Regions from separate parts of the Noviherbaspirillum sp. genome, predicted to be linked through region 1. Evidence: predicted binding sites of a transcription regulator. Region 1 holds the regulator's gene; the other holds the start of a gene.
The links. The regulator LexA, encoded in region 1, represses DNA repair genes until DNA is damaged. The targets are predictions, from matches to a motif close to ACTGTATNNNNATACAGT.
Positions count from the first base shown of each region.

Region 2: a site for LexA is predicted at 4,204-4,221, ahead of recA (recombinase RecA). Genes of this name have one in related genera too.

Region 1 covers NZ_DAIUCO010000082.1:3,690-18,524, forward strand. Annotated here, with positions in the region: gene V7080_RS11515 (DUF47 domain-containing protein) at 1-327, opposite strand, end outside; gene V7080_RS11520 (replicative DNA helicase) at 415-1,800, opposite strand; gene rplI (50S ribosomal protein L9) at 1,959-2,411, opposite strand; gene rpsR (30S ribosomal protein S18) at 2,438-2,722, opposite strand; gene priB (primosomal replication protein N) at 2,746-3,039, opposite strand; gene rpsF (30S ribosomal protein S6) at 3,067-3,435, opposite strand; gene lexA (transcriptional repressor LexA) at 3,672-4,334, shown strand; gene V7080_RS11550 (RNA methyltransferase) at 4,352-5,128, opposite strand; gene V7080_RS11555 (inositol monophosphatase family protein) at 5,248-6,042, shown strand; gene V7080_RS11560 (DEAD/DEAH box helicase) at 6,240-7,583, shown strand; gene mutS (DNA mismatch repair protein MutS) at 7,898-10,510, shown strand; gene V7080_RS11570 (hypothetical protein) at 10,512-11,450, shown strand; gene V7080_RS11575 (FKBP-type peptidyl-prolyl cis-trans isomerase) at 11,487-12,026, opposite strand; gene V7080_RS11580 (cupin domain-containing protein) at 12,135-13,256, shown strand; gene V7080_RS11585 (hypothetical protein) at 13,474-13,767, shown strand; gene V7080_RS11590 (MBL fold metallo-hydrolase) at 13,841-14,638, opposite strand; partial or broken gene bamC (outer membrane protein assembly factor BamC) at 14,646-14,835, opposite strand, start outside.
Region 2 covers NZ_DAIUCO010000020.1:2,974-17,808, forward strand. Annotated here, with positions in the region: gene sucD (succinate--CoA ligase subunit alpha) at 1-404, opposite strand, end outside; gene sucC (ADP-forming succinate--CoA ligase subunit beta) at 476-1,642, opposite strand; gene V7080_RS04045 (DUF2889 domain-containing protein) at 1,687-2,283, opposite strand; gene recX (recombination regulator RecX) at 2,509-2,964, opposite strand; gene recA (recombinase RecA) at 3,068-4,114, opposite strand; gene V7080_RS04060 (response regulator transcription factor) at 4,359-5,072, shown strand; gene V7080_RS04065 (sensor histidine kinase) at 5,081-6,643, shown strand; gene V7080_RS04070 (DUF4212 domain-containing protein) at 6,645-6,932, shown strand; gene V7080_RS04075 (sodium:solute symporter family protein) at 6,922-8,958, shown strand; gene V7080_RS04080 (circularly permuted type 2 ATP-grasp protein) at 9,037-10,452, shown strand; gene V7080_RS04085 (alpha-E domain-containing protein) at 10,467-11,417, shown strand; gene V7080_RS04090 (transglutaminase family protein) at 11,425-12,237, shown strand; gene V7080_RS04095 (peptidase) at 12,323-13,204, shown strand; gene purM (phosphoribosylformylglycinamidine cyclo-ligase) at 13,378-14,421, opposite strand; gene hda (DnaA regulatory inactivator Hda) at 14,624-14,835, shown strand, end outside.

The DNA.
Region 1 (14,835 bases):
AGGCGTGATTGCCTTGATGTCATATAGGGAAATAGTCTGGGCGGCATCTTCAAGCAAGTCCAGGATGTCATCCATGCGCGTGATCAACTGGTGGATGTCGTCACGGTCCAACGGCGTGATGAATGTCTTGTGCAACATGTCCAGCGTGGTGTGGGTCACCTTGTCCGCCTGTTTTTCGATGCCCTCGATTGCATGCACTCGATTTTCCAGGTCGTCGAAGTTTGTCATCAATGCGACCATTTCCTTGGCCCCTTTGACGCAAAGGTCGGCGTGCTGAACAAACAGGTCAAAAAATTTGCCCTCGGTGGGCATTAAACGTCCAAACATGGAAGCACTCTCTTAGTTGATATATGTCTTTAATCCGCGACTGTTCTCCGCTCAGGCATCCATTGTCGGAAGCCGGACTAACGATCGCTATTCGCCGCCGAAAATTGCCTGGCCGCCGGTGTAATTATCGAATTTCGTGTATTGGCCGAGGAATGTCAGGCGCACAGTGCCGATCGGGCCGTTACGCTGCTTACCGATAATGATTTCGGCTGTGCCTTTGTCCTGCGAATCCGGGTTGTAGACTTCGTCCCGGTAAATAAACAGAATCACGTCGGCATCTTGCTCGATAGCGCCCGACTCCCGCAAATCCGACATCACCGGACGCTTGTTGGGCCGCTGTTCAAGGGAGCGGTTCAGCTGTGACAATGCGATAACCGGGCAATGAAGTTCTTTCGCCAAGCCCTTCAGGTTTCGTGAAATTTCCGAAATTTCGGTCGCACGGTTTTCACCAGCGGAATTGGCGGACATCAGCTGCAGGTAGTCAATGATGATCAGGCCGAGCTTGCCGCACTGGCGTGACAGTCGTCGCGAGCGCGCGCGCAATTCGATCGAGCTCAGAGCCGGGGTCTCGTCGATATACAACTGGGCATCGTTCATCTTCTGAATCGCATGCGTCAGCCGCGGCCAGTCTTCATCAACCAATCGCCCGGTCCGCAACCGGTGCTGATCGAGACGCCCCACCGAGCCGAGCATGCGCATGGCCAACTGAGTGCCGCCCATCTCCATGGAGAACACGGCGACCGGCAAACCACTTTCGATGGCGACATTCTCGCCAATGTTGATGGAGAAGGCCGTCTTACCCATCGACGGACGACCGGCAACGATGACCAGGTCACCCGGCTGAAGCCCGGAGGTCATGCGATCCAGATCGGCGAATCCGGTCGGCACGCCGGTGATTTCGTTCTGATTGTCGCGGTTGTAAAGCTCGTCGATGCGTTCGACTACCTGCGTCAACAGCGGCTGGATTTCCTGGAAACCCTGGGCACCTCGTGCCCCCTCTTCCGCGATGGCAAATATCTTTGATTCCGCTTCATCCAGCAACTGTTTGACTTCCTTGCCTTGCGGGTTGAAAGCCTGTCCGGAAATTTCATCCGAAACCGTGATCAGCTTGCGTAGAACGCCGCGGTCACGAACGATCTCAGCATAGCGACGGATGTTGGCTGCGGATGGCGTATTTTGCGCTAGCGCGTTCAGATACGATAAACCGCCGACTTCTTCTGCCTTGCCCGAACTGGCAAGTGCCTCAAACACGGTGATAACGTCCGCCGGCTTGGTATTGTTGATTAGTTTGACGATGTGTTGAAAAATAATACGGTGATCGTATCGGTAAAAATCGTCATCGCGCACAAAGTCGGCGATGCGGTCCCACGCGGCGTTATCCAGCAGCAGCCCACCGAGAACGGACTGTTCTGCCTCGATGGAATGCGGCGGTACACGAAGGGATTCAAGTTGCGGATCGGCGCGGTTGTTCATGGCGCGAATTATACCTGCTCGCCCTACTGCCAAGAGTTGGAAGGGGCGGAATATTGAAGAGTTTTTCTGACCTGCAACATTGGAAATATTTTGCAGAAGGTCAACAAAAAAGCCGGGAAATCCCGGCTTCTTTGCATTTGCTACTGAACTGCAAGTGATTAAGCCTGCTCGCCAACCACCGAGATCGTAACGTCAACAACCACATCCGTGTGAAGAGCAACTGACACGCCATGATCGCCCACAACCTTCAATGGGCCCTGCGGCATACGGATCTGCGCCTTCTCAACCGGGAAGCCTTGCTTAGTCAGCGCTTCAGCGATGTCGTAGTTGGTTACTGAGCCGAACAAACGCCCGTCAACGCCGGCCTTTTGTGAAACTTTGACCGACAGGCCGTTCAGCTTTTCGCCTTGAGCTTGCGCAGCTGCAAGTTTCTCGCCTGCGACTTTTTCGAGATCGGCGCGCTTTGCCTCGAATTCCGCAACTGCAGCCGCCGTCGCACGGCGGGCCATACGCTTAGGAATAAGAAAGTTGCGGGCGTAACCGTCCTTGACACGGACCACTTCACCGAGATTGCCGAGATTAACGACTTTTTCCAACAGAATGACTTGCATGTTTTTCTCCTAATTCAAGCCGTTAATTACGCGTTGTGCAGATCGGTGTACGGCAGCAGCGCAAGGTAGCGAGCGCGCTTGATGGCCGTATCGACTTGACGCTGATAATGCGCCTTGGTGCCTGTCAGGCGTGCCGGCATGATCTTGCCGTTTTCCTGAACGAAGTCCTTCAGCGTATCAACGTCCTTGTAATCCACTTGTTCCACGTGCGCTGCGGTGAAACGGCAGAATTTTTTGCGCTTGAACAGCGGGTTTTGCTGCTGGCGCTTTTGCTTGAGCTTGCTTTTATCGAATTTTTTACCGAATGCCATGATTGGCTCCTGTATCTAGTGATCTATGTGATTGCCTCGAAATCGGCAATATGGAATACGAGACTTTTGCTGTTGCGGTTTTTGCGTGCAAGGAAGCCGGTGAACCGAAAAGGTTTGCCTAGTTCCGCCTGGTTGAACCGTCCGGAGATTTCGCCTGCTGCCAGCGCAGAAATCTCAAACGTCACCGAGCGGGGTACACCCGCTTCAACCTGTTCCGAATCGTGCAGCAGTTTTGCCGACACGATCGGGATGCCTGCCGGGGTGTAGCGCAATACATCGCGCTCGGCAATAGTGGCAACCAGGCAAAGCTGATTCACGCTCCCCAAACCGCAATACGCCGCGAATTAAGCAGCCGGCGCCTCGGCTCGCTGAGTCTTGACAGCATCTTCCTTCTGCACGGCCTTCATCATCGGCGAAGGTGCAGTTTCGGCCTTCTTCATCTTGACTGTCAGATGACGCAGAACGGCGTCATTGAACTTGAATCCGGTTTCGATTTCAGCCAGCGTTTCGCTGTCGCATTCGATATTGAGGCAAACATAGTGGGCCTTGGCCAGCTTCTGGATCATGTAAGCCATCTGGCGACGGCCCCAGTCTTCAACGCGATGCACTTTGCCGCCGCGTGTGGTCACAATACCTTTGTAGCGCTCGATCATTGCGGGCACTTGCTCGCTTTGATCAGGATGCACGATAAATACGATTTCATAATGACGCATGTAATCTCCTTAGGACAGATTGAATAATCGCCCACCCCGGCGTCAAGACGAGTGTGGGAAGAGGAAAGCCGGCGATGATAACCTGAAATCCGGTAAATTTCAATGCATTCAATGCCTTATATAACGCAAACGCTCCGATTCTCAATGAAATTGCGAAGTTGCTTGCAAAGCGGTGTGTACTGTATAAAAATACAGGCTGTCATTACAAACAGCGCTTCCAGGAAGCCAATACGGCCATGCTTAAACTTACTGCACGCCAAGAACAGATCTTGAATCTCATCAGGGAAGCCATCGACAATACCGGTTTCCCACCTACCCGTGCCGAGATTGCCGCTGAACTCGGCTTTCGTTCTGCCAATGCCGCTGAAGAACATTTGCAGGCGTTGGCGCGCAAAGGGGCAATCGAAATTTCACCCGGCACTTCGCGCGGAATCCGCCTGCTCGACATGGCGACAGGCGAGGCACCAAAGCGCGGCGGCCAGCAGATGTCCCTTCCCCATGCTTCACTGATGCAACTGAGTTTGCCGCTAATCGGCCGGGTGGCTGCAGGATCTCCGATCCTGGCACAAGAGCATGTCGAAGCAACATATGCAGTGGATCCTTCACTATTCCCTGCCAAGCCGGATTACTTGCTCAAGGTACGCGGCCTGTCGATGCGCGATATCGGAATCATGGACGGTGACCTGCTGGCGGTCAAAAAGGCGGATTCCGCCAAGAATGGCCAGATCGTCGTCGCACGACTCGGGGATGAGGTCACGGTGAAGCGCTACAAGAAAACCGGATCGCTGATCGAGTTGCTGCCTGAAAATCCTGACTTCAAGCCAATTCGGGTTGCATCCGGTCAAGAAGATTTTGCTCTCGAAGGCCTTGCGGTTGGTTTGTTACGAGCTTGGGGCTAATGGCTTTTACAATCGCCTTACCGCGGCCGCGTTCGCAAAATCTGTGTAGCGATGCCGCGGATGATGTTGACTTCTTCCGTTTCCAGCTGCGTTCTCGAAAATAGACGCTTCAGCCTCGGCATCAGTTTTTTCGGATTATCCGGATCCAGGAAATCGATCGCAATGAGTGCCTCTTCAAGGTGTGCATACATTCCATCTATTTGCGCAATGTTGGCCGCTTGACCATGAAAGCCAATAGGTGAGGACGCTAAAACAGGATACCCGCCGGTATCAGTTCCGATATCAGCCATGCTGCATTCATACGCCAGCACCTGCACCGCCTGAGCAAGATTCAATGAGGAATATGCCGGATTCGCCGGAATGTTGATCAAAGCATTGCATTTTTCAACAACGCCATTCGGCAATCCGTAGCGCTCATTGCCAAACACGAGGGCGGCCTGCAATCCTGATTCGACAGTTAATTGACTGGCAAGCATGCGCGGCGTCAGAACTGGCGGCGAGAATTCACGCAGCCTGGCGCTCAAGGCCGCCGCAAAATTGCACCCGTCCAACGCCTCTTCGATCGACCCGACAACCTTCGCGGCGCTCAGCACATCCGACGCGCCACTTGCAAATGCGATGGCCTCCTCGTGTTCCGCAACATCGGCGAAGCGCGGATTGACCAATACGAGGCGGGAAAACCCCATTGTCTTTATCGCCCGGGCAGCGGCGCCGACATTGCCTGGGTGACTGGTTTCAACCAGCACGAAGCGCAGCCGGTCGGACAGATCGGTACTAGTTTGAGTCAGGTTCATTTAAAATAGCGTTATCTGCGGTCGGGGGCACACGCCTTCGTTGCCGCTTCGCTCATTAATCGATATATGCGGTTCCGTGCGGCAGAAGGCTACGGTGCCGCCATTTTAACGGAACCTCTATGCATCCCATGCTCAATACGGCGGTCAAGGCAGCCCGCCGTGCCGCTTCGATCATCAATCGCGCCTCCTTCGACATAGACCGTATCAAGGTGACCCAGAAAGGGCACAATGATTTCGTGACGGAAGTGGACCAAGCGGCAGAGCAGGCGATCATCGACGTCCTCAAAACAGCCTATCCGGATCATGCGATCCTTGCCGAAGAAACCGGCGCATCGAGCAATCTCCATGATGAAAACGACAATGTCTGGATTATCGATCCGCTTGACGGCACTACGAATTTCATCCACGGCTTCCCGCAATACTGCGTATCGATTGCGCTTCAGCAGCGCGGCATCATTACACAGGCAGTGATCTTCGATCCGACCCGCAACGACCTGTTCACGGCAACAAAGGGCAGCGGCGCCTATCTCAATGAGAAGCGCATTCGCGTCAGTCGCCGCGACAAGATGGCGGATGCATTGCTTGGTACCGGATTTCCATTCCGGAATGGTGACGGATTGGAGGAGTACATCAAGATGTTTCGGATCATGACGGAGAAGTGCGCGGGCCTGCGCCGTCCTGGGGCTGCTGCCCTGGATCTTGCCTACGTCGCGGCAGGCAGGCTCGATGGATTCTTCGAGCGCGGCCTTCAGCCTTGGGACATGGCGGCGGGTTCCCTGCTCGTCACCGAAGCCGGCGGCATCGTCGGAACATTCGCCGGAGAATCCGACTACCTTTACAAGAACGAAGTGATTGCAGCGACACCCAAGGTGTTCGCGCAAATGGTGAATGTTTTGTCTCAATTCAAGAAGTAAACTGCCCGCTTCACAACTGCCCGGCTTGCCGCGTCCATCCCACGAAGCGGCGGAGACCGGGCGCTGTTATACTTCGCGCACGCGGCATTGCAAACCAGTCCCCTGCCGCTGTCTATCCGACCTTCCGCATCCTAACCCGTTTGCCTGCGACTGGCGCCTCTAGTGGCGACAGGCCGATACTTCCTGATTGAGTTTTCATGTCTTTTACCCAGCTCGGCTTGTCCGACGATATCGTTCGCGCTGTCAGCGAACAAGGCTATACCATTCCCACACCAATTCAGACCCAGGCCATTCCTGCCGTTCTGGCGGGCGGCGATCTGCTCGCCGGCGCACAGACCGGAACCGGCAAGACCGCAGGATTTACCCTGCCCATCCTGCAGCGCCTGGCAGCGAAATCCATCAACCCGGCAGCGGCCCGCCGTCCGATACGTGCATTAATCCTTACGCCGACACGCGAGCTTGCCGCGCAAGTCGAAGAAAGCGTGCGTGTTTATGGCAAGTATCTGAAATTGAACTCCGCCGTGATATTCGGCGGTGTCGGCATCAATCCTCAAATAACGCTGCTGAAACGCGGCGTCGATATTCTTGTGGCGACACCGGGCCGTTTGCTGGACCACATGCAGCAAGGCACCGTGGACCTGTCGCAGATCGAGATCCTTGTTCTCGATGAAGCTGATCGCATGCTCGACATGGGATTTATCCGCGACATCAAAAAAGTGCTCGCCGCCCTGCCGAAGCAGCGCCAGAATCTGCTGTTTTCCGCGACGTTTTCAGACGAGATCAAGGCCCTTGCCGATGGTTTGCTGAATGCGCCGGCAATGATTGAAGTGGCGCGCCGCAATTCAACGGTTGAAGTGATTGCACAAAAGGTGCACCCGGTGGACCGCAACCGCAAGCATCCACTGCTCAGTCACCTGATCAAGACGCAGCAATGGTCACAAGTACTGGTATTCACCCGCACCAAGCACGGCGCGAACAAACTGGTGGAGCAACTCGGCAAGGAAAGCATTTCGGCGCTGGCCATCCATGGCAACAAAAGCCAGGCCGCCCGTACGCGCGCATTGTCGGAATTCAAGGATGGCAGTCTGCAGGTGCTGGTCGCTACCGACATTGCCGCACGAGGGATCGATATCGATCAGTTGCCCCACGTGGTCAACTACGATCTGCCGAACGTGCCTGAAGATTATGTGCACCGGATCGGCCGTACCGGCCGTGCAGGAGCGACCGGCGAAGCGGTATCGTTGGTCTGCGTCGATGAACATGGATTGCTGAAGGATATCGAGAAGCTGATCAAGCGAACACTGCCGCAGGAAGTCGTGGCCGGATTCGAGCCGGATCCGAATGCAACACCGCAACCGATACAACTGCGTAGCGGCAACGGTGGCGGCGGAAGACGGCCGCAGCAGCAGAAAGCGCCGGCAAATTCATCCCGCAACGGCCATGGCGGCGCAAAGCCGGCCGGCCCGTCAAAGACCGGCGCCAGTAACCGGCCGGGTGGTAAAACCGCGCCGCCCCATCGATCCGGCGGGCGCGGGCGCTAACAGCCCGGCAGTCGCAGGCGCAACAGGGAACGCGGAAGTGGTCCTTCGCGCCTGGGGCCAATGAAATGAACTCCTGCCGCCATAGTGCGTGCAGAAGTTCATTGTTCCCTCTTCCTTGAATTCCAGCCTACCGCCCCACCATCGCAGAGGGACATGTGCTCCATGAATGACTGCGCCGGTTAAAATGGCAGATTATTCAATACGCCTTCAAAAGGGTTGGAATGGCTTCAAAACCAGTTCTCTTGCCGGATCAAACCGATACTGCCGGTGATGCTCAGCCGCGCTATCAGGAGCCAATCGAGAAGCACACGCCGATGATGCAGCAGTACTTGCGCATCAAGGCCGATCACCCATCCACGCTGCTGTTTTATCGCATGGGCGATTTTTATGAATTGTTTTTCGACGACGCCGAGAAAGCGGCACGACTGCTCGGCATTACACTGACGCAGCGAGGCGCATCCAACGGTTCTCCCATCAAGATGGCAGGCGTACCGTTTCATTCGGCCGAACAATATCTCGCGAAGCTGGTTCGGTACGGCGAGTCGGTAGCGATCTGCGAACAAATCGGCGATCCGGCGACCAGCAAGGGGCCGGTAGAACGAAAAGTGATTCGGGTAATCACCCCGGGCACTTTGACCGATGCCGACCTGTTGCCGGAAAAATCGGAACGGCCTTTGCTGGCGATTTACCCGGTGTCCAACCGAAAGGCAATGACTCTCGGCCTCGCCTGGCTATCGATGGCCAGCGGCGCGCTCAAGCTGATGGAAATTTCCGGCGATGCCAGGTCGGTGGATGATCGTGTCAAGCAGGAACTGGAGCGCATCGCACCGGCGGAAGTACTGATTGCCGATGATGCCCAAGCCATGGAAAAGCATATCGTGACGGGTAAAGTGACAGCCGTTCCAGGCTGGCACTTCGATATGCGCAGCGGCGAGACGGCGCTGTGCGAACAGCTATCCGCCGCGAGCCTGTCCGGATTCGGCGCCGATCAGATGAGCGCCGCGATCGGCGCCGGTGGCGCCCTCCTCCGCTACGCGCAATCAACCCAGGGAAAAGGACTGCAGCATGTCCGAACCCTTTCCGTCGAATCCGAAAACGAATTCATTGGTCTCGATGCGGCGACCCGGCGCAACCTGGAACTGACCGAAACCATTCGCGGCCAGGACGGCTCCCAAACATCGCCAACCCTGTTTTCCCAGCTGGACCACTGCCGCACGGCCATGGGGTCCCGCTTGCTGCGGAATTGGCTGCATCATGCCCGCCGTGACCAAGCGATTGCCAAGGCGCGCCAGGCAGCGATCAATGCACTCATGCGCACGGATGCGTCCGCCAGTTTGTCGGCCACGCTGGCGCAGGTGCCGGACATTGAACGCATCACTACCCGCGTCGCCCTCCTTTCGGCCAGGCCACGCGACCTGGCAGGCCTGCGAGGCGGACTGCAGCAATTGCCGTCTCTGCGCGACTGCGTGGAAATCTGCAACAAGGATGCGGATGCTTCTTTGCTCGCAGCGTTGCAGCAGGCACTGGCGACGCCGCATGATTGCCTGGACCTGATTGAACGGGCGATTGCGCCGGAACCTGCGGCGATGGTGCGCGACGGTGGCGTGATTGCGCGGGGCTTCGATGCGGAGCTGGATGAGCTGCGCGGCCTGTCGGAAAACGCGGGACAGTTCCTGGTGGAGCTGGAAGGCCGGGAGCGCGCCAGGACGGGAATTGCGAACCTTCGGGTGGAATACAACAAGGTACACGGTTTCTACATCGAAGTGACCCATGGCCAGACAGCCAAGGTGCCGGACGACTATCGCCGGCGCCAGACGCTGAAAAATGCGGAGCGCTACATCACGCCCGAGCTGAAGGCGTTCGAGGACAAAGCCTTGTCGGCCCAGGAGCGCGCACTGACACGCGAAAAGTTTTTGTACGAAAAGCTCCTCAACGACCTCGCGCCGCATATCAGCATTCTGCAGGACATCGCCGCCGCGATGGCGCAACTCGATACGCTGGTTGCCCTCGCCGTCCACGCCATGCGCAATAACTGGTGTCCGCCCAGCCTGGTTTCCGAACCGGCACTCATCATCGAACAGGGTCGCCATCCGGTAGTTGAGAATCAGATCGAGCGTTTTATCGCAAATGATTGCAGGCTTGACCAGGAACGCAAGCTGCTGCTCATCACCGGACCAAACATGGGCGGCAAGTCGACTTATATGCGGCAGGTGGCATTGATCACTTTGCTGGCTTATGTCGGGAGTTTCGTGCCCGCCGCCAGCGCGACCATCGGGCCGATCGACCGTATCTTCACGCGCATCGGCGCAGCCGACGACCTTGCCGGCGGGCGATCAACCTTCATGGTCGAGATGACCGAATCCGCAGCCATCCTCAATGGCGCGACTTCGCAATCCCTCGTGCTGATGGATGAAGTCGGGCGCGGCACGTCCACTTTCGACGGCCTTGCATTGGCGTGGGCGATTGCCCGGCACCTGATAGAAAACACCCGCAGCTATACACTTTTCGCGACCCACTATTTCGAGCTGACGCAACTTCCGGAAACGCATCCGACCGCCGCCAATGTGCACCTGTCCGCGGTGGAGCACAGGGACAAGATCGTGTTCCTGCACGCGGTGCAGCCGGGCCCGGCATCGCAGAGCTACGGTCTGCAAGTGGCCCAGCTTGCCGGCGTGCCGCAATCGGTCATTCGGGCCGCTCGCAAGCATCTTGCCGCGCTCGAAGCGCAATCGGTACAGGCCACGCCGCAGTTCGACCTGTTTGCCAGCAGCATGCAGTCGACCGAGCCGGCGGATGACGAACCAGCGACGCAGGATGGTGTCTCGGAACTGGCACAAGCCTTGTCGGACATCGATCCTGATGCCCTGTCGCCAAGGGAAGCGCTGGACGCACTCTATCGCCTCAAGAGCCTCGCCAAAAATCAATAAGATGAAAGCGCACTTCTTGTTCGGGCTTTTTGCATGCAGCGTATCCCTGTGGATCGGTCCGGCCGCTGCAACGGACACATTTAGCTTCGGCGTTGTTGCGCATCCCGATCGGACGATGACGGAGGAAACCGATTTGCGGGAGGCGATCAGCGAATCCGATGCCGACAATCTCGCATTCGTAGTCGCGAATGGCATCAAGGCATCGGAAGAGCCCTGCAGCGACGAACTGTATCAGCGACGCAAAGCGCTTTTGGACAGCGCCAAGAATGGCGTGATCGTATCGCTCGCAGGGAGTGATTGGACAGGCTGCAGGCATGCAAATGGCCGGTCAGCTGCCATAGGCAGGCTGAACCGGCTGAGGGAATTATTCTTCACTGATGAATTTTCGCTCGGCGGCTCGCGCCTTCCGCTGGTTCGTCAGTCAGCAACGGCGAAATTCCGCAACTATGGAGAAAATGCACGCTGGGAAGTGAATGGAATCCTGTTCGCCACGGTGAATGCACCCGAAAACAATAACCACTTTTTGCTTGATGCAGGGCGCAATAGTGAATTCGAGGATCGCGTCGTTGCAAATCGCGAGTGGCTGCATAGGGTATTTACCTATGCCTCGCTTCGGAAAATGGATGGCGTGGTGCTATTCAGCAGCGGAAATCCGTTCGCGCCAGTCAATCGCGGGCCGGCTAAACACGATGGCTTTGCGGAATTGCGCAAGCAAATCCTTACGCACAGCACCAGATTTCAGGGAAAGACACTGCTCATTCACGGCCACAGTGGCGTGCCCAAAAAAATCAAGCCGAGCATTCGGTGGCGCGGCGATCTCGGGGTGCTGGAAGCCGGGGTGCCATGGACCAAAGTGAATGTCGATCCGACAGAGGCAGCGCTTTTCATCGTCAGCAAATCAACCAGCCGAATGAAATCCGCCATGCCTGCAGGCCAATAGCAGAAGCGGCGGTAGGCCGCTTCCATTCCGCAGGTTTTAATGAATCGGACGGCTGCGATAGTGGTCGCTGCTTTCGTCGTCCTGGCTATCATGATGATGGCCGTGCGCGCCATGCACATGCTCATGCGCGATTTCTTCGTCACTTGCGGCACGCACTTCCGCCACATTCAAATCAAAGCGCAGTGCCATGCCGGCAAGCGGATGATTGCCATCCAACACCACCTTGTCGTCCGCAATATCCGTCACAGTAAAGATCAGAGAACCTTCGGCAGAATCGGCGCCGTCGGGCGTACCCTCGAATTGCATGCCGACTTCGAGCGGTTCCGGAAGGCGATTGCGCGGTTCGATCTTGACAAGCGAAGCGTCGTATTCGCCAAACGCATCGTCCGGCTCGACCTGAATGGTGGTTTCGTAGCCTACGTCCTTGCCCTCCAGCGCTTCCTCGATCTTGGGCAGCGTGTTTTCGTATCCGCCGTGCAGATAGACCATCGGCTCGCGGCTCTCCTCAATCAGATTGCCTTGCGCATCTGAGAGTTTGTAGTGGAGCGTCACTACGGTGTTCTTGGCAATCTTCATATTGATTCCTTTCCATGGTATTCGAAAGATTATACCTTTTGATACGACGAGCATTCGTCGGTGCCTGGCACGGTGAACGTTGTACCGGCCGGCCTATATAATGCGCACATGAAAAAAAGCACACTACTCGGCGGCCTGTCTCCGCAGCGATTCCTGCAGGATTATTGGCAAAAGAAACCGCTCTTGATTCGTCAGGCCTTCCCCGCATTTGAACCGTTGATCGAGCGCGACGCATTATTTAACCTGGCATCGGAAGACGACGTCGAATCACGGCTGATTTCGATTGTCGACAATCAATGGCATTTGCAGAACGGTCCCTTTGATCGCTTGCCTAAACTGAAGCAGAAGGCGTGGACACTTCTCGTTCAAGGCGTCAATCTTCATTCAGAGTCGGCAAACGCCTTGCTGAACCAGTTCCGCTTTATTCCCGACGCGCGGCTGGACGACTTGATGATCAGCTATGCAACCGACAACGGCGGCGTTGGCCCTCATTTCGACTCGTACGACGTATTTTTGTTGCAAGCCCATGGCAAGCGGCAATGGAAAATCAGCGCCCAGGATGACCTTTCCTTGATCAACGACCTACCGCTGAAGATATTGAAAAATTTCCAGCCTGAACAGGAATTCATTCTTGAACCGGGGGACATGCTGTATTTGCCGCCGCAATATGCGCACGACGGCGTTGCGATTGGTGAATGCATGACCTATTCGATCGGGTTCAGGGCTCCGTCCTACCAGGAACTTGGCGAAGCATTCCTGCAGTTCATGGCGGATTCCATTGACCTGCCGGGTCGCTATACGGACCCGGACCTCAAGGCAACAAATCGTCCTGCCGAAATTAGCAACCTTATGTTTGACAAGGTCGCTGCCGAACTTGCGAAGGTTGAATTTACGGATGATGACGTTCGCATTTTCCTTGGCGAATATTTATCGGAGCCGAAAGCGAATGTATTTTTCGATCCACCATCCCAACCGATGTCACTCGCGGCATTCAAGAAAGTGGCGAGCAAAAACGGTGTAGTGCTGTCGCGGAAAACCCGCATGCTTTACCGTGGCAAATTCGTTTTCATCAATGGAGAGTCACTCGTTACCGATAAAAACGACAAGACGCTGCTTGCTGCGCTTGCCGACGAACGTCGGCTGAACGGCCCCGCAATTCGTGCCTTATCGCCTGATGCGATTGAAACCCTGCATGCCTGGCATGAAGATGGATGGATATTGGTCGGATAAACCCGTCCAAAGACAACAGCGTTACAAACCCTTACCAAAACGCAACCGCCGCCTGTCTTGCAGGAAAAAAACTCGCTATAATTGCGAGTTGGGAAGTTTTCAATCTACCGCAATGCAGCATTACCGCCGGGTAAGTTATTGAAACACCCCATAGAGCGATAATTACCGGTAATTATTCATCGCAATATTTTTTATAAAAAATCTCTGAAGGAAAATCATGAAAAAGACTCTGTTGATCGCATCCCTGATGGCTGCTGTTGCACTGGCCGCTTGCAGCAAGAAAGAAGAAGCTGCTGCTCCTGCTCCTGCTGAAGCACCTGCTGCTGCCGCACCGGCACCTGCAGCTCCTGCTGCCGAAGCACCTGCCGCTGCTGCCCCTGCAGCGCCTGCCGCTGACGCTGCTGCCCCTGCCGCAGCCGCTCCTGCAGCACCTGCTGCCGATACCACAGCAGCCGCTCCTGCAGCAGCCGCTCCGGCACCAGCAGCAACTGACACAACGACATCCAAGTAATTTCGGATATCGGAATCAAAAAGCCGACCTTTTGGTCGGCTTTTTTTTGGCGCTCCCGTTTCTGAATTCCACATCACGCCTGGCCGGAAAGCTCGATCCAATCGAATCCCTCTTCCTGGCATGCGATCCGCACCTCCACCGGTGCTCCCATAGGGTTGGTTTCAAGCCCACTGCAAAGTGCCTGTTGCGCGAGCGCTGGCGTATTATTCTGCTGGCTAAGGTGCGCGCCGACGACTATCCTCAAACGCGAGATGTCGAGCCCTGCGAGGATCTCCGCGGCAGTCTCGTTCGACAAATGGCCGTAGCTGCCTCCGATGCGTTGCTTGAGCGACCAAGGATAGCTGGAATTGGCAAGCATGGCCTTGTCGTGGTTGCATTCAAGCATTAGTGCATCACACCCGCTTAACGCATTGATCAGGTGCGGCGTCGATTGGCCGGCATCAGTCAGCACCCCGAGGCGAAACCGGTCATCATTGAGGACGTACTGGACCGGCTCGCGGGCATCGTGCGGCACCGTATAAGGAACGATTTCGAGGCTGCCGATTGCCAGTCGCTCTCCATCGCGGCAAAACCGCACATCGACCCCGTCACTATCTTTTTTCACAGCCTGATATGTGCCGTAGGTGAGCCACACAGGCACATGATGGCGGCGCGCGAACTTGAATACGCCGCCGACATGATCCTGGTGCTCGTGCGTGACAAGAATGCCGGCAAGATCGCCAGGCACCATGCCTCGCTTCGCCAGTCGTCGTTCGGTCTCGCGAATCGCGAAACCGCAGTCGAGCATGACGGTGGTGCGGGAAGACTGGGATAAAGCGGAGATAAGCAGCGAATTGCCTTCGCTGCCGCTCCCTAGACTGGCAAATTTCAAAGAGAACTTACTTTAATTGCTCATTCAACAGGGACAGAATGCGGTTCGCGGTCTGGGAGGATTCCGGACGACCTTCGTTATTGAGCACAGCAACCTGTGTCACCGCGCCATTGCCCTTTACCGCAACCTGATAGCGCTGCGCCGCTTTGGCCTTATCGTCGCCCCCGAAGGAGAACAACTTGGAGAAGAAGCCTTTT
Region 2 (14,835 bases), on a different contig from region 1:
GGAGTGATCAATCCGGGGCAATTTGGACCCAGCAGCAATGTTTTGCTGCCCGACTTGGCCATGCGGTCCTTCAGTGCCAGCATGTCACGGACTGGAATGCCTTCGGTGATACAGATGGCCAGATCGAGTTCGGCTTCGACCGCTTCCCAGATAGCCGCTGCGGCGCCGGCGGGTGGTACGTAAATGACGGACACCGTGGCGCCGGTTTTCGCCTTGGCTTCGGATACATTGGCAAATATCGGGATGCCTTCGAAATCCTCGCCTGCTTTCTTCGGATTGACGCCTGCGACGAAGCAGTTCTTTCCATTCGCATAGTCACGGCACATGCGGGTATGGAATTGACCGGTCTTGCCGGTAATACCTTGGGTGATGACTTTCGTGTCTTTGTTGATCAGGATCGACATGGTTATTCTCTTTCGAATCGGTTGGGGATCAGTCCTGCGCTGTGCGCGGCGTCTTCCCGCAACAATATTTTTTATTTTCCGTTGGCCGCAGCGACAACCTTTTGCGCAGCTTCTTCCATCGTGTCGGCCGAGATGATCGGCAGACCGGAATCGGCCAGCATCTTTTTGCCGAGGTCTTCGTTGGTACCCTTCATGCGCACCACCAGCGGCACCTTCAGTGAGACGGCCTTGGATGCGGTGATCACGCCTTCGGCGATCACGTCGCAGCGCATGATGCCGCCGAAGATGTTGACCAGAATGGCTTTGAGGCCTGGGTTCTTCAGCATGATCTTGAAGGCTTCGGTGACTTTCTCCGCTGTCGCACCGCCGCCGACGTCGAGGAAGTTGGCGGGTTCGCCGCCGAACAATTTGATCGTGTCCATGGTGGCCATCGCGAGACCGGCGCCGTTCACAAGGCAACCGATATTGCCGTCGAGCGAAATATAAGCAAGATCGAACTTTGATGCCTCGACTTCCGCCGGGTCTTCTTCCTCAAGATCACGCATTTCGACGATTTCCGGATGACGGAACAATGCGTTGGAGTCGAAGTTGAATTTCGCGTCGAGCGCGATCACTTTGCCGTCGCCGGTAAGGATGAGCGGATTGATTTCCGCCAGCGATGAATCTGTTTCCCAGTAAGCGGTGTACAGGCCCTGCAATTGTTTGCGCGCGTCGGCGATCGAGCCCTGTGGCACGCCGATCTTGGCGGCGATTGCATCTGCATCGGCATCAGTCAGGCCGGTCGCCGGATCGATAATGACCTTGTGAATCAGTTCCGGATGTTTCTCGGCGACCTCTTCGATATCCATGCCGCCTTCGCTGGATGCCATCAGTACGACCCGCTGGCTGAGGCGATCGGTAACCATGCTGACATACAGTTCCTTCTTGATGTCCGCGCCTTCTTCGATCAACAGACGCCGAACTTTCTGGCCTTCCGGTCCGGTCTGATGCGTGACGAGCTGCATGCCCATGATGGCGGACGCATATTCTTTCACCTGATCGAGCGACTTGGCCACCTTCACGCCGCCGCCCTTGCCGCGACCGCCCGCATGAATCTGTGCCTTGACGACCCAAACAGGGCCTCCAAGCGTTTCGGCCGCCTTGACCGCCTCATCGACGGAGAAGCACGGGATACCGCGCGGAACCGTCACTCCGTATTTACGGAGGATTTCTTTGCCCTGATACTCATGGATCTTCATGCGAGCTTCCCTTCAGACGCTTATGGAAAAAACAAACTGGTTGATTAAGTGGGTTCTGACCCGGTGGGTTCGGATGCGGTCGCCGCTTTAACGGCCCACCGCGGGTAGTACTGAGCGACCGCTGCGCCATCGGTGCGCAATGCGTGGCAGCGGTCGAGTTGAAACGGTTTATGGTTTTGGTTATCGGCACCGGCACCGTCGCGGGTATCAAGAACCTCGCCGGCGAACGCCTGAACGGCTGCGGTCGGCAACACCTGCGTGAGTTCCGTCAGATGTGTGCACCCTTGTATCCCGGACAATCGCTGCCGGACCCCGTCCCGAAAGCCTTTCATCAGGTTGAGGCCGATCAGCTTCTTATAGGCCGGACCGATCGTATCGCAATAATCTGGATAAGGAACTGCGTCGGACACTGCATGGGCATCGACGACGTTGAACTGCAGATCAATGGTCAATCGCAGCCAGAGGTCGTGTACGGGCGCGCCTGCGGGCCTGACTCCGGATGCGAGCCTGGATTCGCGTGTTTTGATATCGGTAATGTGAGCGTCAAGATCCCACAATCCATCGTCGCGAGCGAACGCATCGACCTGGATTGCGCGAGTGTGCTTGAGAGCACGGCGGGAATTCGACGGAGGTAGGGGCATAACGGCCAATGCCTGTGGTGTGGCAACAAAAAGCCGCATTTGCGAGTCGCTGCCGCAGTTTCTACGGCAACAGCCGCTCATGCGGCGCTGCAAAAACCATCGAAGTGTAGCACAGGTCGAAAGCTTAAAACCACACCAATAATTTCTGGCTGGTACATTTGGAGGTGCGACGATTTGCTTGCACTATGACAAAACGGAGTGGGTGGAGAACCACGAGCGCACGAATTAATCCGAGCTTTCGCCTGCATGACGCATGGCACGCTGGATGGAGGTGAGGGAAAACCCGCGCTGCTGCAGAAAACGTATTTGCTTTGCGCGTTCCGTGGGATCTACGGGTGGTGAGTTGAATTTTTTGCGCCAGACTTCCAGCGCTCGGGCGACTTCGCTTTCAGCGAGATCCGACTTGATATCAGCGAGGGCATCCGCTTCTATCCCGTGGCTCTGCAACTCGGAAAGAATACGGCTGTTGCCGAAGCGATTGGCGCGGCGATGAATGAGAGATTCGGAGAAGCGCGCTTCGGAAAGCAACTTGGCTGCTTCGAGATTGTCCAGCAAGGCTTCTATGTCATCGCCTTCCTGCGCATAGCGCGCCAGCTTACGTGACAGTTCGAAGCGACTATGTTCCCGTGCCGATAAATACTTCAGGGCTCGCGCTTTCAGACTCATTTGCAGTTTTGCCATGGTTTTCCGAAAACACGAGCCCTTCTCACGTGAAGTAATCGTTAATGCTTGAAGCAGCTTCGGTGCATTCTAGGGGCGATGCGCCGGTAAAGGATTCAAAAAGTTATTCAGATGCCTGATTGGCCGTTGCAGCCAACTCCCGGACGCCAAGCGATGCGCGAACCTTGTTCTCGATTTCGCGTGCGAGTTCCGGATGCTCTTTTAAATAGGTACGGGCATTATCCTTACCTTGTCCGATCCGCTCGCCGTTATAGCTGTACCACGCACCGGATTTTTCGACGATCTTCGCTTCCGATCCCAAGTCGAGGATCTCACCTTCCCGCGACGTGCCTTCGCCATAAAGAATATCAAAGTGTGCCTCTCTGAAGGGAGGTGCAACCTTGTTCTTGACGACCTTGACCTTTGTTTCATTGCCGATCACTTCGTCGCCAGACTTGATCGAGCCGGTGCGACGAATGTCCAGACGCACGGATGCGTAAAACTTTAATGCATTGCCGCCGGTTGTAGTCTCGGGGTTACCGAACATCACACCGATTTTCATGCGGATCTGGTTAATGAAGATCACCAGGGTGTTTGTTCTGTTGATGCTGCCGGTCAGCTTGCGCAATGCCTGCGACATCAAACGCGCCTGCAAACCTGGCAGGGAATCGCCCATGTCACCTTCGATTTCGGCGCGCGGGGTTAGTGCCGCAACAGAGTCGATCACCACCATGTCGACGCTGCCCGAGCGCACCAGCGCATCAGTGATTTCGAGGGCTTGTTCGCCGGTGTCCGGCTGGGAGATCAACAAGTCGGACAAGTTGACGCCGAGTTTTTGTGCGTATACCACGTCAAGCGCGTGTTCCGCATCGATAAACGCGCATGTGCCGCCCAGCTTTTGCATTTCCGCGATAGCCTGCAATGTCAGGGTCGTCTTACCCGACGATTCAGGACCATAGATTTCAACGACCCGTCCGCGCGGCAGGCCACCGACGCCCAGCGCAATATCCAGACCGAGCGACCCGGTGGATACAACTTGCACTTCTTCGGCCACCGCGCCGTCGACCATGCGCATTACCGAACCCTTGCCGAACTGCTTTTCGATTTGTGCCAATGCCGCGGACAGCGCCTTGCTTTTGTCCGAGTTAAGGGCGGATTTTTTGTCGTCCATGAGTGCCTTCTTTCGACGGTTGGATAGAGGAAGACGTAAACCAGAAGCGATGCAAATTTAGCGTATCTACGGTTTTCGTCACAACCAATACTGTATAAAAAAACAGTGATTTATGCAAGCAAAGATTCTCGATTTGCGAGAAAAGTTTACTAAGCTGAACAGTACCGGCATCTCTTTCTGCCTTGCTGGCATGAATGAAACACAATAGACTAGACTCAGTTTAATTCGATTGCTTTACGCCAACATGCGCATCCTGCTTGCGGAAGACGACAGTGTACTCGCCGATGGTCTGACACGCTCATTGCGCCAGTCCGGTTATGCGACCGATTGCGTGAAAAATGGCGTGGAAGCCGACACGGCCCTGTCCACCCAGGATTTCGATTTGCTTATCCTCGATCTTGGGCTGCCCAAGATGGCCGGACTGGAAGTATTACGGCGCCTCAGGGCGCGCAATTCTCGTCTTCCTGTCCTGATCCTGACCGCCAGCGATTCGATCGAACAGCGGGTCAAAGGGCTCGACTTGGGCGCGGATGATTACATGCCGAAGCCCTTTGCCTTGTCCGAGCTGGAAGCCCGAGTCCGTGCACTGACCAGGCGTGGTGCAGGCGGCGGCCCGACTGTCATCAAGCACGGCCCGCTTTCCTATGATCAAGTCGGCCGCATCGCGTACATGCACGAACAAATGCTGGATTTGTCCGCACGCGAACTCGGCCTGCTTGAAGTACTGTTGCAGCGTACCGGGCGACTGGTGTCGAAGGAACAACTGGTCGACCATTTGTGCGAATGGGGCGAAGAAGTCAGCAACAATGCAATCGAAGTGTACGTTCATCGCCTCCGTAAAAAGATTGAAACCGGGGGCGTTCGCATTGCAACCGTCCGCGGTCTCGGATATTGCCTTGAGAAGTTCGCCGACAGCCAGGCGCAGCAACAGAGCCAGCAGGCAATCCCCCCGGCCTGAGCGCGACGATGAGCGATGGCGACTCCATGCAGGCGACGGTTCCTGTCGCAAGCGATGCCGGCACGCTGGCCGACCCGTTCGATCCGGCCGAGCAAGAACTGGAGGAGCGGATCCAGCGCTCGCTGTTCGGCGAGATTCTCGACTGGATGCTGGTTCCGCTGCTCCTGCTTTGGCCGATGAGCATCGCCATCACGTATCTCGTCGCAAAATCCATCGCAAATTACCCGTTCGACCATGCGCTCGACGATACCGTTACCGTGCTGGCGCAGCAGGTAAAGGAGGTAAACGGCAAAGTGGTGGCTTTGTTGCCCAACACATCCCGCGACCTTCTGCGTGCCGACGACGTGGACAATATCTATTTTCAGATCATCGGCAAGCGCGGCGAGTATATCGACGGCGACCGCGATATGCCCATGCCGCCACCGGAAGAGGAAAAACCCCTGCCCGGCTCGGTGGTCTTCCGCAACGATGTCATGCGCGGCAACGACGTACGCATCGCGTACACCTACATCGACCTGAAGCCGCGCGGCAGCGGCAACGGCAAAGCGGAGACGGAATCCGACCTGGCGTTGGTGCAGGTTGGTGAAACCCTCGACAAGCGCGTTGAACATGCGAACGAAATCATCAAGGGCGTGATCCTGCCGCAATTCATCATTCTCCCGATCGCGTTGGCACTGGTCTGGTTCGCCCTCAGCCGCGGCCTGTCACCGCTGGCAGAGCTGCAGCGGCACATCCGCGAACGCCGCCCCGACGACCTGAGCCCGATCGACTCGCGACAGGTACCGGAAGAGATCAGTCCGCTGGTCAGCTCGCTGAACGACATGCTCGAAAGGCTTTCACAAACAATCCAGATGCAGAAGCGCTTCATCGCCGATGCAGCCCATCAGATGAAGACGCCGCTGGCCGGCATGCGCATGCAGTCAGAGCTGGCGCTGCGGCAGACCAATTACGATGAGGTCCACCGCTCGCTCGAACAGCTTTCCAAGAGTTCGGAATCGGCAACGCGGCTGGTGAACCAGTTGCTGGCGCTCGCACGGGCGGAGAACCAGACGCCGGAAGCGAAACCTTTCGTGCCGCTGGAGTTGTCCGAACTGGCGCGCAATGTCGTGCAGGATTGGGTTCAGGCATCCTTCACGCATCGAATCGACCTCGGCTTCGAACAGCCGGGCTACCCGGTGATGGTGCTCGGCAATCCGCTTACCTTGCGTGAATTGCTCAGCAATCTGATCGACAACGCGCTTCGGTACACGCCTGCCGGCGGCAGCGTCACCGTCAGGGTGGGTTCCGGAGAAGGGGGTGGTATCGCAACCCTGGAAGTTGAGGATACCGGCCCGGGCATTCCCTATGCCGAGCGGGCGCATGTGTTCGAACGCTTTTATCGCATTCTCGGCAACCAGGCCGAAGGCAGCGGTCTTGGCCTATCGATTGTGCGCGAGATCGCGCAGCAGCATGGCGCCACCGTGGATATCTTCAATAATCCGCGCAGCCATGACCCGAAATTCCCGGGCTGCCTGTTCAGGCTTTCCCTGCGCAGCGAACAGCGCCCGGACGTCATCGAGGATATAGGCTGATATGGAGACCCGCCCTTCCATCGTTCCACAACTGGCCGCTCGCAAAGCGTATTGGGTTCGGACGCGGCGAATAACCGTGGTGCTGTTATCGATCTGGTTCACAGTGACATTCAGCGTCATTTTCTTCGCGCGTGAACTTTCGGATATCTCTCTCTTCGGCTGGTCGTTTTCCTACTACATGGCCGCGCAAGGGACGATATTCATTTACGTCTTGCTGGTCGGCGTCTATGCGTGGCGCATGCCGTACCTGGACAAGATGCTGAAAGATGCGAGCGACAATGGCAAATAAGGCATTCTTCAGGCAGCTCTGCCGCTACTACGGACTCTACACATTCGGCTTCATCCTGTTTCTTTTATCGGTCGCGATCCTTGAAAAGGAAGGATTTCCCCGCGTCTGGATCGGCTATCTGTTCCTATTCTCCACAATCGTGCTGTATGCCGGCATCGGGGTTATCAGCCGGACATCGGAGGTATCCGAATATTATGTGGCCGGTCGCCGCGTACCCGCTTTCTTCAACGGCATCGCGACCGCCGCCGACTGGATATCGGCAGCGAGTTTCATCAGCCTTGCAGGCGGCCTGTACCTGTACGGCTTCGACGGCCTCGCCTATATCCTGGGCTGGACCGGCGGCTTCTGCCTCGCCGCGCTGCTGATCGCTCCCTACTTGCGCAAATTCGGCCAGTACACGATCCCGGATTTCCTGGCGGCGCGCTATGCGGGTCGCGGCAACGGAAACCTGGTGCGCCTGCTGGGCGTTTCGGCGACCATCATCGTTTCCTTTACCTACGTGGTGGCACAGATCTATGGCGTGGGACTGATTACCTCGAGGTTCACCGGCATCGATTTTTCGGTCGGCATCTTCCTTGGCCTGGCAAGCATCCTCGTATGTTCCTTTCTCGGCGGCATGCGGGCGATTACCTGGACCCAGATCGCGCAGTACATCATCATTCTCATTGCCTACATGATTCCGGTCGTGTGGCTCTCGGTCAAACATACCGGGATGCCGGTACCCCAGATCGCCTATGGCTCAGCGCTCTCCAAGCTGAGCGATCGGGAAAAAGCGCTCAACGACGACCCGAGAGAGCATGAGATCCGGGCCGTGTTCAAGCAGCGCGCCGACGAGTACGACACCAGGTTGAAGGAACTGCCCAGATCCTGGGAACAGGGACGGATCGCCGCACAGCGCTACCTGGATGATCTTCGCAGAAGCAACGCGTCGCTGATCGAAATCAAGGCCGCCGCCCGGGCGCTGGCCAACTATCCGAGAAGCGTCGAGGAGGCAAGACGACGATGGACTGACGCCCGGAACAGCAACCTCACCCATTCCATGCCCATCGTTGCCCACACCATGCCGTTCGCCGCCGAAAGCGAGGCGGCCTCCGATATCAAGCGCAACAATTTCCTGGCGCTGGTGTTTTGCCTGATGATGGGCACGGCCGGCCTGCCGCACTTGCTGGCACGCTTTTATACGACACCGTCGGTCCAGGAAACGCGGTCATCGGTGTTCTGGACGCTTTTTTTCATCATGCTGGTGTACACCACCATCCCCGCCCTTGCGGTACTGGTGAAGTACGATCTGTACACGTCCCTGGTGGGAACGGATTTTTCGTCCTTGCCGGCGTGGGTGTCGTACTGGGCCGGCGTGGACAAGGTTAATCCGCTGATCGCCATTGCCGACATCAACAAGGATGGCGTCGTGCAACTGGCGGAAATCTTCATCGACGGCGACATGGTCGTGCTGGCCACGCCCGAGATCGGTGGCCTGCCCTATGTCATATCCGGCCTCATCGCGGCAGGCGGATTGGCTGCTGCGCTATCAACGGCGGATGGACTGCTCCTGGCGATCTCGAATGCGCTGTCACATGACACCTACTACAAAGTGGTCGATCCGAAGGCATCCAGCCAAAAACGCGTCACCATATCGAAATTGCTGCTCCTCGTGGTCGCATTGGTTGCCGCCTACGCCGCATCGCTGAAGCCTGGAAACATTCTATCCATGGTCGGCACCGCGTTCTCCCTGGCCGCCTCGATGTTGTTCCCGGCACTGGTATTGGGCGTTTTCTGGAAGCGGGCGAACCAACAAGGTGCAATAGCTGGCATGCTGACCGGACTGGCGGTATGTATTTACTACATGGCGCATACCCATCCGACACTCGGCGGATCGGCAAACGGCCAATGGTTTCATATCGCGCCGGTGTCCGCGGGTATCTTCGGCGTGCCTGCCGGCATCCTGGCGATGGTGGTCGTCAGTCTCCTGACGGCGCCGCCGGATGAACGATCCAACGCACTGGTAGAGCGCATACGCACGCCTTGATCATGCACAGCATCAGTGCATCTCGATCTGGCATATTTCTTGATAACCACCTTTCCAAGATCAATTTATTTCGAAGCTATGGCCGATTTCTATGATGAGATGTACCTCGATGGCGCCGCCACCGTCCGCGAGCATTACCGTGAATTCGAAGCCTGGCTTTCTGAACAATCTCCCGAAACCATTGCCCGCAAGCGTGCCGAAGCGGACCTGATTTTCCGGCGCGTGGGCATTACGTTCGCCGTGTACGGCAACGATGCCGGGACCGAACGCCTGATCCCGTTCGACATCATCTCCCGCATCATTCCCGCCAATGAATGGGAGCAGCTCGAAACCGGGCTGGTGCAGCGGGTCAAAGCGCTCAACATGTTCATTCACGACATCTACCATGACCAGAATATCGTCAAGGCAGGCGTGATTCCGGCGGAACAGATTTTCAAGAATGCACAGTATCGCCCGGAGATGCAGGGAATTTCGGTCGCGTCCGACATCTATGCCCACATTGCCGGGGTCGATATCGTCCGGGCTGGCAAGGGCGAGTTCTACGTGCTGGAAGACAATCTGCGGGTGCCGTCCGGCGTGTCCTACATGCTGGAAGACCGCAAGATGATGATGCGGCTGTTCCCGGAACTGTTTGCCCGTTACAAGGTAGCGCCGGTTGCGCATTATCCCGATATGCTGCTGGACAACCTGAGGTCGGTCGCGCCGGTGGGCATCATTGATCCGACGGTGGTGGTCATGACGCCGGGCATGTACAACTCCGCCTACTTCGAACATGCGTTCCTGGCGCAACAGATGGGCGTGGAACTGGTGGAAGGCAGCGACCTGTTCGTCAACGACAATGCGGTCTACATGCGCACGACCCGAGGCCCGAAACGCGTCGATGTCATCTATCGGCGCATCGACGACGATTTCCTTGACCCTCTGGCGTTCCGCCCCGATTCGTCGCTCGGCGTACCGGGCCTGCTGTCGGTGTATCGCGCCGGCCGCGTCACGCTTGCCAATGCCATCGGCACCGGCGTCGCGGACGACAAATCGATATATCCGTATGTGCCGGACATGATCCGTTTCTACCTGTCCGAAGCACCCATCCTCAACAACGTGCCGACCTACCAGTGCCGCAAGAAGGCGGACCTGGAATATACGCTGGCGCATTTGCCGGAACTGGTCGTGAAGGAAGTCCACGGCGCGGGTGGCTACGGCATGCTGGTCGGCCCGGCCTCGACCAAGGAGGAGATTGAAAACTTTCGCCAGCGCGTGATGGCCAGGCCGGACAACTATATCGCGCAGCCCACTCTCGCCCTGTCCGCCTGCCCCACTTACGTCGAATCGGGCATTGCGCCAAGGCATATCGACCTTCGCCCTTTTGTACTCTCCGGCGAAACGATTTCCATGGTCCCCGGCGGACTGACGCGGGTCGCGCTGAAGGAAGGTTCGCTGGTCGTGAACTCTTCGCAAGGCGGGGGCACTAAAGATACCTGGGTGCTCGAAAAATAAAAGGGAGAAACCACATGTTGAGCCGCACCGCCGATCACCTTTACTGGATGGCCCGTTATACCGAGCGTGCCGAAAATACCGCACGCATGCTGGATGTGAATGTGCAGACGGCCATGATGCCGCAGTCCGCCGAAGCAGCCGAAAAGGGATGGCGCGCCATGCTCGGCATATCGGAATTGAATGAGGCGTTTGACGAAAAGTATGGCTTGCTGACCGCAAGGGACGTGCTGGATTTCATGGTGCGCGATCCGCAGAACCCGTCATCCATCGCTTCCTGCCTGACCCAGGCACGCGAGAACGCGCGCGCAGTGCGCGGCACGCTGACGACGGAGGTATGGGAAACCCAGAACACCACCTGGCTCGACATGCAGAGCCGCCTCAGCGGCCGGTTGCTGGAGCGGGACCCGAGCCAGTTCTTCGAGTGGGTGAAGTACCGCTCGCATCTCTCCCGCGGCGTCACCATCGGCACGATGCTGAAGGATGAGGCCTTCTATTTCATTCGCCTCGGCACCTTCCTCGAACGCGCGGACAATACGGCCCGTATTCTGGACGTCAAGTTTCACAGCGCGACCGAAGACGCTTCCGAGGACGAGGACATCGAGATCGATTTTTATTACTGGGCGGCGATCCTGCGTTCGGTGTCGGCATTCGAGATCTATCGGAAGGTGTATCGTGACGTTATCTCGCCGGAACGCGTGGCGGAACTGCTGATGCTGCGGCCCGACATGCCGCGGTCGCTGCTCGCCTGCATGGAAGAAGTCGTGGCAAATCTCAAGAACATCCGCAATGATGTATCGTCGGATACCGAGCGATTCGCCGGAAAACTCCATGCCGAATTGACATTCAGCACCATCGACGAAATCCTGGCGGGCGGTCTGCATGACTACCTGACCCAGTTCCTGGAGCGCATCTACGAGCTCGGCAACCGCGTCAGTCGCAACTTCCTGGTTCCGCTGGCGGCATAAAGGCACTATGCAACTCTCCATACGCCATGAAACGGCCTACCGTTACACAGCTCCGCTGTCGTACACGATCCAGCAACTGCGCCTGTCACCGCGCAGGGAAGCGCATCAGCGCACGCTGTCCTGGCACATTTCCACGCCGGGGCAGCGGCATGAATTCATCGATGCGTTCGGCAATCTCAGCCATATGCTCACCATCAACGGCACCCATAACGAAGTGCGCATCGTCGTCCAGGGCGTCGTCGATGTCAGGCCGCTCGACCGCGGAAGACTGACAGCGGACACGACGCTGTCACCGCTGGTATTCACCGTGCCGACCCGGCTTACTGAAGCCACGCCTGCCGTTGCCGACTTTGCGATGCGTTACCTGCCGCAAGGCGCAGGCAGCAATGCGCTGATCACCCTTGCGGAAGCCATCCGTGGCACGGTCGATTACCGCACCGGTGCAACCGCCGTCACCAGCACCGCTGCGGATGCGCTCGATCTCGGCCAGGGCGTCTGCCAGGATTACGCGCACCTGTTTCTCGCCTGCTGCCACGTACAAGGCATCCCTGCGCGGTATGTCTCCGGCTACATCGATCCGCAGAACACGGCGCATGCGGAAAGCCATGCCTGGGTCGATGTCTGGGTCGACGAGCCCGGCTTCTCCGGTTGGGTGAGCGTCGATGTCACCCATGCTCAATTTGCAGGTGATTCGCTGTGCCGGCTTGCAATCGGCCGCGACTATGACTCGGCCGCACCCATCCGCGGCGTGCGGCATGGCGGCGGCGTCGAATCCCTGACCGTTGAAGTGGATGTGTTGCCGATCAGCACAGCAAGCTGAAACATGTTGTCGAAGTATTTCCAATACGCATGAGCACAGTACGCTTCCTGTAAAATCCGGGTTTTGCGCCTCCTACTTCGCGATCATGACTTATTGTGTCGCCATGCGCCTCGATGCAGGCCTGGTTTTTCTCTCCGATTCGCGCACAAATGCGGGTGTCGACCACGTCGGCACCTTCCGCAAAATGACCGTGTTCGAAAATCCCGGCGACCGGATGATGGTGTTGATGACCGCCGGCAACCTGTCGATTTCGCAATCGGTGCGCCAACTCATTACCGAAGAAAACGGCCCCGGCGGCAAAAGCATCTGGACGGCCGAGTCGATGTACGAAGCGGCACAGATCATCGGTGAAGCGGTGCGTACCGTTCACAAGCGGGATGCACACACACTTGAGAAGTTCGGCATCGATTTCAATCTGAATATCATTTTCGGCGGCCAGATCAAGGGTGAGCGCTGCCGTCTTTTCCAGATCTATGCGCCCGGCAATTTCATCGAGGCGCATAGCGAAACCAGCTACTTCCAGATCGGCGAGGCAAAGTACGGCAAGCCGATCATCGACCGTGTCGTCAACCCGTCCACCTCCCTGAACGAGGCGGCGAAATGCGCGCTGATCTCAATGGACTCGACACTGCGCTCGAACATCTCGGTCGGCCTGCCGCTTGACCTGCTGATCTATGAAACCGATCAGCTTGCCGTCACGCGCTTTGTCACTATTGATGAAAAAAACAAGTATTTCCAGATGATCCGAAACACCTGGGGACAGCAACTCAAGGCGGTATTCGAAGGAATTGCCGACCCGGTCTGGGATGCGGCGCCGGAAGCGGATGCCGATGTGAACACTTTGTCGGCCGCGAACTCCCGCAGTCAGCCGATCCGGGTACTGCCGCCGGCGGGCGCCGCGACCACTGTTGCCCCCGCCGCACCGCAAACACTGGCACAGCAACCGGGCAGCAATCGGCAGCATTAACCGTGCTGCATGACAAGTCACCACCGCGGCGTTCCTTTCTCCTTCAAGAACAAGGCGCCTCGCGGCGACAGCTTGCATAGCAGGCGGTGTCGGAACCGTAACACAACGGTATAGCCAAACAAAAACCGCTGCAGGATTGCTCCATGCAGCGGTTTTTGTTTAACCGGACGAAATCAGATCACGACGGTTTGCGCCTCGTTGCCCTGGCGCTCGCGGATCTCGCCAATCCGGCTGACGCTTTCGCCCGCCGCTTTCAATTGCGCCATGGCGGCGTCGGCGTTTTCCTTTGCCACAATCACCACCATGCCGATTCCGCAATTGAACACGCGGTGCATTTCCGCATCCGCCACGCCGCCGTGCTGCTGCAGCCAGCCGAAGAGCGGCGGCATGGTCCACGCGTCACGATGCAGGACCGCAGTCAAATTACCTTGCAGTACGCGCGGCACATTTTCGACCAGCCCGCCGCCGGTGATGTGCGCCATGCCCTTGACTTCCATTGCCTCGATCAGGGCAAGCAGCGGCTTGACGTAGATGTGTGTCGGCTCCATCAGGACATCCGCAAGGCGGCGACCGTGGAAATCCGCGTTCAGGTCGGGCTGGGCGACCGAGATGATCTTGCGGACGAGCGAATAGCCATTCGAATGCGCACCGGAGGACGCAAGGCCGAGGACCACGTCGCCGGGCACGATCTTGCTGCCATCGATGATCTTCGATTTTTCCACTGCACCGACCGCGAAACCGGCGAGATCATATTCTCCGTCCGGATACATGCTTGGCATTTCGGCAGTCTCGCCGCCAATCAATGCGCAGCCGGCCAGTTCACAGCCCTTCGCGATGCCCTTGATGACATCAGTGGCAGACGGCACGTCCAGTTTGCCGCATGCGAAGTAATCGAGGAAAAACAGGGGTTCGGCACCCTGCACCAGGATGTCATTGACGCTCATCCCGACAAGGTCGATGCCGACGGTGTCGTGCTTGTTGAGGTGAAAAGCGAGCTTGAGCTTTGTTCCTACGCCGTCCGTACCGGAAACCAGCACGGGCTCCTTGTATTTTTTGCTAATTTCGAACAGGGCTCCGAATCCGCCGATGCCGCCCAGTACGCCTTCGCGCATCGTGCGTTTGGCGAACGGCTTGATCGCCTCGACCAGTGCGTCTCCGGCATCGATATCGACGCCGGCATCTCGATAAGAGAGGGAAACCTTTGAAGAAGAACTCATGATGTGGTTACTAGGCGGTAAAATAGGCGGCTGACGCCAAAACGAACCGCTATTCTAACAAACCGATCCGTCCGCCCTGCGAATACATGTCATTTTCTTTCAGTCCAGAACAAAAACAGGCCGTTTCACGGACCGCGCACGGGCCGGTGGCAATGCGGTATTTCCAGGCGAACCTCATTCCTGTCCGCATTCCTCATCAATCATGAGGCAAATGGTGCTGGACCTGGGCGCGGAGAAACCGCAGACCCTTGATAATTTTGTAGCTGGACAGAACCGCGAGCTGCTGCAGTTGCTGCGCCAGTTCGCGAACCATGCCGCCGACATGCCCCATGAGCGCTTCGTTTATCTCTGGGGGGAATCCGGCGCCGGCAAATCCCATCTACTGCATGCGCTGGCCGCGGCCACGAAGGCGCG